3 regions of the Haloimpatiens massiliensis genome follow, and region 1 is predicted to be linked to each of the others. Evidence: riboswitches for the same ligand, from Rfam matches in the RefSeq annotation. Region 1 holds a riboswitch; each other region holds the start of a gene.
The links. A riboswitch is a leader RNA that binds a small molecule or an ion and turns the genes downstream of it on or off. The one in region 1 is predicted to bind lysine.

Region 1 (3,219 bases):
TAAATCTACATAAAAGGAGAAGGTCGTATGAGCGTTATAATAATGACTGATTCAAGTTGTGATTTACCTTTATCATATATTGAAGAAAATAAAGTTCCCTTTGTAAGTCTAACTTGTCATTTCAATAAATGTGACTATAAAGATGATTTTGGAAAAACCTTTACTTATAGACAATTTTATGATGGATTAAGAAATGGAGAAATGCCAACTACTTCTCAAGTGAATATATACCAGTTTACTGAAGTTTTTACTAAGCTTGTTAAGGGAAATAAGTCCATTATATATATAGGCATGTCTTCTGGTATAAGTGGTACTGTAAACAGTGCTAGTATGGCTAGAGAAAGTGTACTGGAAGAATACAAGGATGCAGATATTACTATAATAGATAGTAAAAGTGCGTGTATAGGCCAAGGCATATTGGTATATAATGCAGTAGAAATGATGAAAAAAGGGTGCTCAAAGGAAGAAATAATAAAGTGGATTGAAGGTAATAAATTAAATATAAATCATTGGTTTATGGTAGGAACTTTGAAGCATTTAAGGTATGGGGGAAGGATATCTGCTACTGCTGCTACCATAGGTACATTAATGAAAATAAATCCAATTATATTTATAAACAATGAAGGAAAGCTTGTAAATGTTACAAATGTACGGGGAAGAAAGAAGGCTATAAAGTACCTTTTAGAGAAGTTTAAAGAAAGGATTGTAGAATCTGGAGATCAGCGAATTATGATAAGTCATGGAGATTGCTTAGAGGATGCACTATATTTAGAGAAGTCAGTTAAAGAAGAGTTTGGTGTTAAAGAAACTATGATAAATTTTGTAGGTCCAGTTATAGCCTCTCATACAGGGCCGGACATGCTATCTTTATGTTTTATAGGAAAAGGTAGAGAAATTTAGAAAATTATATATAATTTAAAATGTTGATAGTAGTTGCCTAAAGCATATGTAAAAGCAGGGCAACTATTTTTTATGTATACTTTTTTATTTTTAGGGTAAATTAAAATTAATGGTTTATAGTCACGTTGAAATGCCAAGGAATATATATTTATAAGAGAAAGTGGCTACAAAATAAAAATCATAAATGAAGGGAGGAATGTTACAGGTACTCTGCTTGGCATCATCTGTAACAAAATTCATGGCACATAAAAACAATAAAAATAATAAGGATAACAAGAAGGTAAATCCAAAAACAAAGTCAGAAATGAGAGACATGGAAGTTGAAATGTCAAAGGAAATAGGTGCAAATGGTGAATCAAAAAAATTAGGTAAAAAAGAAAGCGCTAATGAAAAAAGAATGAGAAAAAAATAAATTAAAAATATAAAGAATTAAAATCACTAATTACAGTGTATATATAAGTATGGGATATAAGCATAATACATAGGCTTATATCCTTATTTTATTTAATAATCAATGTATTCTAAATAATGATAAACATTTTAATTTTCTGAAAAATATATTGACTACCATAAGTAGTAATATTATAATAATATTGTGAATTAAAAAACAAACTTAAAAAAATGTACATAAATAGAGGAGCGGGTTTACGGTAATTTTTAAATGTTAAGGAGAAGAACCTCCAAAGTTAAAAATGAAGGGTTTACCTGCCGAAAGGGTTTATTTGTTCTTAAGTATGCCTTTGGTTAAGAAGTGGAAATATTTCTTAATTGTCATGACTCTTGTTGTGAAGAGCTATTTATGTAATGAAAAGGGGAGCATATAATCTTTTCATTGCATAAATAGCTCTTTATATTTTATAGTGCTAATAAAATATTTCTTGGGGGTATGTAAATGAAAGCTTTAATAAGAATGAGAATGAGCAGTCATGACGCTCATTATGGTGGAAATCTAGTAGATGGGGCAAGAATGCTACAGCTTTTCGGAGATGTGGCTACAGAACTATTAATAAGACATGATGGAGATGAAGGGTTATTTAGAGCTTACGACAGTGTAGAGTTTCTAGCACCAGTTTATGCAGGAGATTATATAGAGGCAGAGGGAGAAATAGTAAGCGAAGGAAACACATCAAGGAAAATGGTTTTTGAAGCAAGAAAGGTTATAATACCAAGAACAGACTTAAATGATTCAGCAGCAGAGGTTTTAGAGAAACCGATAGTTGTATGTAAAGCCAGTGGAACTTGCGTAGTTCCAAAAGAAAAACAGAGAAAGTAAAAAAATAATATAATAATATGCTAGTAAGCTAGTATACCAGTGTAGTAATTAGCTATAAGGTTAAGTTTTACTAGACCACTGGTTCACTAGACCACTAGCTCACTAATTTGGGGGTGTATACATTGGAAAAACTTATAATAACGGCAGCTATATGTGGAGCAGAAGTTACTAAGGAACACAATCCTGCAGTACCTTACACTGTGCAGGAAATAGGAGATGAAGCAGAAAAGGCTTATAAAGCAGGAGCAAGTATAATCCATTTACATGTCAGAGAAGATGATGGCACACCAACACAATCAAAAGAAAGATTTAAGGCATGCATAGATGAAATTAAGAAAAGATGTCCAGATGTAATTATACAACCATCTACTGGAGGAGCTGTAGGCATGACAAATGCTGAAAGACTTCAACCTACAGAGTTAAATCCCGAAATGGCTACATTAGATTGCGGTACATGTAATTTTGGGGGAGATGATATATTTGTAAATACTGAAAATACAATAAAAGAATTTGGCGAAAAAATGATAGCTCTAGGAATAAAACCAGAGGTAGAAGTTTTCGACAAAGGTATGATAGATATGGCTAAAAGACTTTGTAAAAAGGGATATATAAAGACTCCAATGCATTTTAATTTTGTTATGGGTGTTAATGGAGGCATAAGTGCAGAGCCTAGAGATCTCGTATTTATGGCAGGCAGTATACCAGAAGGTTCCACATTCACAGTATCTGGTATAGGGAGAAATCAATTCCCAATGGCAGTGATGGCTATACTAATGGGTGGCCACGTAAGAGTTGGATATGAAGATAATATTTATTTATCAAAGGGAGTACTTGCTAAATCTAATGCAGAGCTTGTAGAAAAAGCTGTCAGACTTGCAAAAGAGTTTGGAAGAGAAATAGCTACACCAGATGAAGCAAGAGAAATATTAGGATTAAAAAAATAAAGGGGGATTCATTATGAAAAAAGGATGCAAATACGGTTCTCACAGAGTACTTGAGCCACAAGGAGTGTTAACTCAAGCGGCTTATAAAATTGACAACAATAT
Region 2 (3,219 bases), on a different contig from region 1:
AAAGGATAAAGCAAAGGAATATTGTTTAAAATCTATAGATGAGAATTCTTTATACACAGATAATTATGGATATTTAATGCCAGAAATATTAGGTGAAGATAAAAATAGTAACTCTATTGTTGCCTATTACACTGAGGCTTTTTATAGAGAGCCTTTTAACTATAATGTAATGATGAATGCAGGAAATTATTTTTGGAGTGTTCAAGAAGATATAGAGAATTCTATAAAATACTATGAAATTGCAGAAAAATTACAAAAGGATAATAGTGAAATTAAATATAATATTGCTACTATATATCTAGATAGTAATAATTCAAAGGGTGAAGAAATTTTAAAGCAGTGTATTAAATTAAACCCAACAGAAACTAAATATTATAGAACTCTTTCAGTTTTCTATTTTTATAAAGGAAAATATAAGGAGGTAAAGGAACTTTTAGATAAGGCCTATAAGGAAGATAAAGAAGATATCTTAACTTTAAACAATATAGCTGTTTATTATATAATTGGAGCATCAGATGTAGAAAAGGGATTTTCTACTATGAATAAGGCATATGAAAGTGGAAAGAAGATTAAGGGTTATCCATCAAGTTCCTTTGATATTATAGAAAAAAACTTCGAAAAGATTAAGAAAATACATGATCAATATAAAAGTGCAAATAGCGCTACTATTGAAATTCCTGAATTAACTTTATTTTATTAAAGATGTAGTGTAATATCTTCTATTGAAAGCTTTTTCTTTGATAAAAGAGCATATATAGACAAACAATATGGTGGGAGAGAATCTCCTGTAAATACTATTTTATCCTTTAGAATGTTTTCAGTTATAGATGAAACCTCAAAACCCAAACTTTCCAAGGAATATCTTAACTTATCCTTGTGGAGGCAAGGGTTATTTTTTTGTCTTGAACACTCAGTGCATAAAGTACATTTACCTCCTAGAAGTATTTTGGAATCAGTGAATAAATTTTCCACAGAAAACATTTTTTTATCAACAATTTTTCTTAAAGAATAGTATATGTTTGTGGATATGTGAATATTATCAAATTTGTTTAAAATAAGCTTATTTATCTGATCTTGTATATTACTGTAATTTAATTTAGCTCCTATTATATATGCAAATTTATATTCATTTATATATTCTTCTTCAGAAAAATCATAAGGTGGGCAAGACCAAACCTTTTGGTAATTTGGACAGCTTTTACAATATCCTCTTATAGTAGATTTTTTAAAGAATTTTAAAAGCTCATCTATGGTGGTTTCTACTATTTTATAATTTATAGGTAAATCAGTCATTTTAAATCACCCCTTGTAATTTTTTATTAGCAGTATATTATTAAGTATACTACTTTTTATATATAATTAAAGAATTTTAGGCGCATTCAAATAAATAATAAGTCAGTATGCTAGTCTATTTTGCGTCATACTGCGTCAGCAGAACCCGCAAAATGCAATATACTAGAAGTAAAAAACTCTTGACATAGATGGTAAAGCTTATTATAATCAACACATAGGTAAATGCATTTACATAAGTTTTAAATAAAAACAAATATAATTATTTTCAAGTAAATATTTGTGAAAATAGAGGTGCAGTGTTTAAGAGTATTGCTACAGAGGTAAGCACTATGAAGTAGCAGGAAAGGAAATACTGCCGAAGCTTGGAGAGGATGCTTAAAATCTTCAATGCTGGGGATACATAAAATATGTGTATCACTGTCACAAGTAAGCAATTATTTGTGGAGAGCTATTGGTCAACAATGTTTACGCGTTAAGGAATTTTAAATGAGAACATTTTATATTGTTTTGCAGTATGTAGTTCTCTTGCGTATCCTAATGTGTATTCGGCCTTGAGTTTAGCTCAAGGCCTTTTTTAGTTGTTCACTAGTTCTCTTCCAAAACTAATAGGAGGAGAAGAAAATGAGAAGAAAAGGATTTTTATTTGTACTAATTACATTTATTATGATTTATTCAGTAAATTTAACTGTTTTTGCTGAGGAAGTGGATAAAGCTGCTTTAAATGCTCAGAAATTTGGATTTTGGACATTAGTTCCACCAGTGGTGGCAATAGTACTTGCATTTATAACTAAAAATGTAGTTTTGTCTTTATTTTTAGGAGTATTTTCTGGAGCGATTTTACTTGAACTAAACGGGGTTAATATTTTATCTGTAATACCAAATGCATTTTTAATGGTTGTAAATGAGATTTTAAAATCTCTTGCAGACCCTTGGAATGCGGGAATAATACTCCAGTGTTTGACTATAGGAGGGCTTATAGCTCTTATATCTAAAATGGGTGGAGCAAAGGCTATAGCAGAATCTTTGTCCAAAAAGGCAAAATCCCCTGTAAGTGTTCAAATTATTACTTGGATTTTAGGAATATTTGTATTCTTTGATGATTATGCCAATTCACTTATAGTAGGACCTATAATGCGTCCAGTGGCGGATAAGATGAAAATATCTAGAGAAAAACTAGCTTTTATAATAGATGCTACAGCAGCGCCTATAGCAGGTATAGCTCTTATATCTACTTGGGTAGGATATGAAGTTAGCTTAATAAAAGATGGTTTTCAACAAATAGGAGCAAAGACCAACGCATACAACGCTTTTATTTCTACTATACCATATAGATTTTACAATATACTAATTTTATTATTTATAGTATTTACAGCTATAACTCTTAGAGAATTTGGTTCTATGCTTAAGTTTGAAAGAGATGCTAGAAATAGAAGTGAAACAGAAGAATTAGATAATATAGATTCTAAAGAATTAGAGCCTAAGGAAGGAATTAAGTTAAATGTTTGGAATGCAATAATACCTATTTTAGTATTAATAGTTGGAGCTTTTATAGGATTTTACTTAAATGGATATCATGCTATTATGGCAGGAGAAGATAAAGCACTGATAGATCTATTTAATACTGCTCCTGCATCTTTTGCAGCTATAAGGGAGGCTTTTGGCGCATCTGATGCTAGTATAGTTTTATTCCAATCAGCTTTATTTGCAAGTATTGTTGCTATATTTATGGGAGTTGCGCAAAAAATATTTACAGTTTCAGAGGCCATAGATACATGGGTTGAAGGAACAAAAACTTTGGTTATAACAGGAGTTATACTTCTTTTAGCTTGGTCATTAAGTGGTGTTATAAAAGATTTGGGAACTGCTAAATTTCTAGTTTCTATGCTTTCAGATAAAATACCAATATTTTTACTTCCAACTTTAATA
Region 3 (3,219 bases), on a different contig from region 1:
TTTTCTCAAAAAATGGAACATGAGTATTTTGTAAATAAAATTAAAGAGATTGATTTCGACAAAATTGATATAAATCAAGATAAATACATACTTGATATATTAAATTTCATAATTAACTGGATAACCAATCACATTATTTCTAAGGATAAACTTATAAAGGAACCTTCTAAAAAAAATCTATAAGTTTTTTAAGTTTTTTAAGTTCATAAAGTTTAAAGTTTATAGGGATAATTTAAATTTATTTATAGGGACGGTTAAGAATTAATAAATTAATTCTTAACCGTCCCCTTTTTCTTTTTGCCTTTTATTCACTTTTTATTTTAAGCTCTCTTAATAACTTCAATAAATATCGACAAATATCGGCAGGTGCCTGGCACCTAACTTATATTTCATTAGAAATCAATTCTTCATAGGATTGTCTTTTGCATATAATTCTATCTTGCCTATCTTTTATAAGAACCACTGGAGCTTTCGGTATTTTATTGTAATTACTACACATAGAATATCCATAAGCTCCAGTAGAAAATACAGCTAATATGTCTCCACTTTCTGCTCTAGGTACTTGGACATTACTTAACAATATATCACCAGATTCACAGCATTTACCTGATATAGTTACGGTTTCCTTATCTTGTCCAACCACATTATTTGCAATAACACATTCATATTGCGCATTATAAAGAGCTGGTCTTATATTATCTGACATACCCCCATCCACCGATACATATTTTCTAATTTCTGGTATGTCTTTTATAGCTCCAATGGTGTAAAGAGTAATTCCAGCATTACCAGCTATACTCCTGCCAGGTTCTATCACAAGCACTGGCTTTTTTATATTTAACTGGTCACAGGTTATTTCTGCTTTATTTATAATTGTACTACAGTATTCTTTAATAGTTTTAGGTTCATCTCCTTCTGTATAATATATTCCGAACCCTCCTCCTAAATCCAATTCCTCTATCTCAAAATTGAATTGCTCTTTTATACCTTTAATAATATTCAGCATTATTTCTACTTCATCTTCAAAAGGCTGCAAATCAAAAATTTGCGATCCTATATGGCAATGTAATCCCCTTAAATACACATTAGACAGCTCTATTGCTTTTTTAACAGCATCCTCTGTACCATTATTCATCATAGTAAATCCAAATTTAGAATCAACTTGCCCTGTTTTTATATAATCATGGGTATGTGCTTCAATCCCAGGTGTTATTCTAAGAATAACATTTTGAGTTACCCCATATTTTTTAGCTATATAATTTATTTTTTCCATTTCATAAAGATTATCTACTACAAATGTCCCTACACCATATTTTATACCCATTTGTATTTCTTCATTAGTTTTATTATTTCCATGAAAATAAACCTTACTCATAGGAAATCCACTCTTAAATGCAGTATACAATTCTCCACCAGATACTACATCAAGGCAAAGCCCTTCCTGATTAATTATCTGACACATAGCAATAGTCAAAAAAGCTTTACCTGCATATGCTACTTTGTTTCCTTGACTAACTCTAAAATTATTATAGAATTCTCTGCAATTTCTTCTAATCATATTTTCATCCATAACATAAAGTGGCGTACCATATTTCTCAACTAACTTTTCGCAACTTATTCCTTGAATAAATAATTGGTTATCAATAACACTCATTCCATTAAAAATTTTCATTTGTATTCCCTCCTATAGTTTGTGTTAGTTGACTAGGATACCACAGGATGACTGCTTTTTCTTAAAGTTTACTTTGTGGTAATTAATTTTCATAATTAACTTTTAGCAATCAATTTTTAACATTTAATTTTTCTAATCTTATATTATTAATTGTTTTTATTAATTACTTTTTATCAATTATTTTTATTAACTTCTTTACTAACTTACCAAAAAATAAATGCAATGAAGGAACACCTTCATTGCATTAAACTCAAAAAAATAGCAACTTTGTGTACCTTGTAGCTCTCCACTCTTACTAAGTGACAGTCTTACATATATTCTACGCAAAACCAGAAAGCATTTTTGCTAATAACTTTCTTCGGCCATGCCTCCTTTCATTATTCTTCAAAGCTTGCAGCTCCAAATAATTACTATTAGACACAGCACCTCTACCCTAGGTAACTAACTATAATTTAATTTTATTAATCTTATTAATTTTAAAACTTATTAAAAAATATACTATCACATTTATTGTTTGAATGCAAGACAAAATTCTTAACTGTCCCTTTATCTCTCTTTATCCCTTTCCTTTATCTACATAATATTAGTTGTGCACATAACACATAATATTAATTGTATTAATTAAATGGAATAATTTGCACAGATAGGTTCATTGCGAGTATAATATTCTTGGATTCTTAATATAGTATGGATTCTTAATATAAAAATGAGGTGAAATAAAATGAAAATTTCTAAGAAAATTCTTATGATACTGTTATGTGTGATGATTACAGCGCTATGCGGTTGCAAAGAAAAAAATAATAAAACTGTGTACAATAATAATCAAGAAACATCTATGAAATCAACAGAAGAAAAAAACAAATTAAATAAAGATAATAATAATCCACAAAAAGATACTAAAGATACTGTGAAAAAAGATATGAAAAATAATCTAAATAATAAAAAAGAAAAAGATTTTCCAAAAAACATTCCCTTAAAACACAATAATGAAGATATCTGTATACTTATGTATCATTCTATCGACTATGAAAAAAACAATAATTTAAGAATGCCTAAAGAAAAATTTAGTGAACAAATGAAATATATAAAAGATAATGGCTATACGACTCTTACAGTTAGTCAATTGCATGATTTTATAGAAAAGGACAGTCCTATACCTAAAAAATCTGTAGTTATAACGCTAGATGATGGATACGCAGATAATTATACTAATGCTTATCCAATACTAAAAAAATATGGCATAAATGCTACTATATTTGTAATTACCGATTCTATAGACAAAGATAATTCCTACTTAAACTCAAAACAAATAAAAGAATTACAAAATAATGGAATTGACATACAAAGTCATACTACAAATCATCAAGAACTACATAGACTTCCTTATGAAAAGCAACTGTAAACTTTAAAAGACTCTAAAGAAGTATTAGAAAATTTATTAAATAAAAAAATAACCTGTATAGCTTATCCATGTGGTAAATATAATAATGATACCATAAGAGCAGCTAAAGAAGCCGGATATACCATGGCTCTTGCAACAGGTGGTA

Region 2: another riboswitch for lysine. It lies ahead of C1715_RS06385 (Na+/H+ antiporter NhaC family protein); the one in region 1 lies ahead of kal (3-aminobutyryl-CoA ammonia lyase).
Region 3: another riboswitch for lysine. It lies ahead of lysA (diaminopimelate decarboxylase); the one in region 1 lies ahead of kal (3-aminobutyryl-CoA ammonia lyase).

Annotation. Positions count from the first base shown of each region.
Region 1 covers NZ_LT854637.1:90,680-93,898, forward strand. The annotation lists gene C1715_RS03640 (DegV family protein) at 28-900, shown strand; gene C1715_RS03645 (small, acid-soluble spore protein, alpha/beta type) at 1,085-1,312, shown strand; lysine riboswitch at 1,525-1,704, shown strand; gene kal (3-aminobutyryl-CoA ammonia lyase) at 1,793-2,173, shown strand; gene kce (3-keto-5-aminohexanoate cleavage enzyme) at 2,296-3,117, shown strand; gene kdd (L-erythro-3,5-diaminohexanoate dehydrogenase) at 3,131-3,219, shown strand, end outside.
Region 2 covers NZ_LT854639.1:194,761-197,979, reverse strand. The annotation lists gene C1715_RS06395 (tetratricopeptide repeat protein) at 1-700, shown strand, start outside; gene C1715_RS06390 (DUF2284 domain-containing protein) at 697-1,293, opposite strand; lysine riboswitch at 1,572-1,752, shown strand; gene C1715_RS06385 (Na+/H+ antiporter NhaC family protein) at 1,915-3,219, shown strand, end outside.
Region 3 covers NZ_LT854639.1:257,848-261,066, forward strand. The annotation lists gene C1715_RS06615 (bacteriohemerythrin) at 1-183, shown strand, start outside; gene lysA (diaminopimelate decarboxylase) at 383-1,672, opposite strand; lysine riboswitch at 1,944-2,111, opposite strand; partial or broken gene C1715_RS06625 (polysaccharide deacetylase family protein) at 2,592-3,219, shown strand, end outside.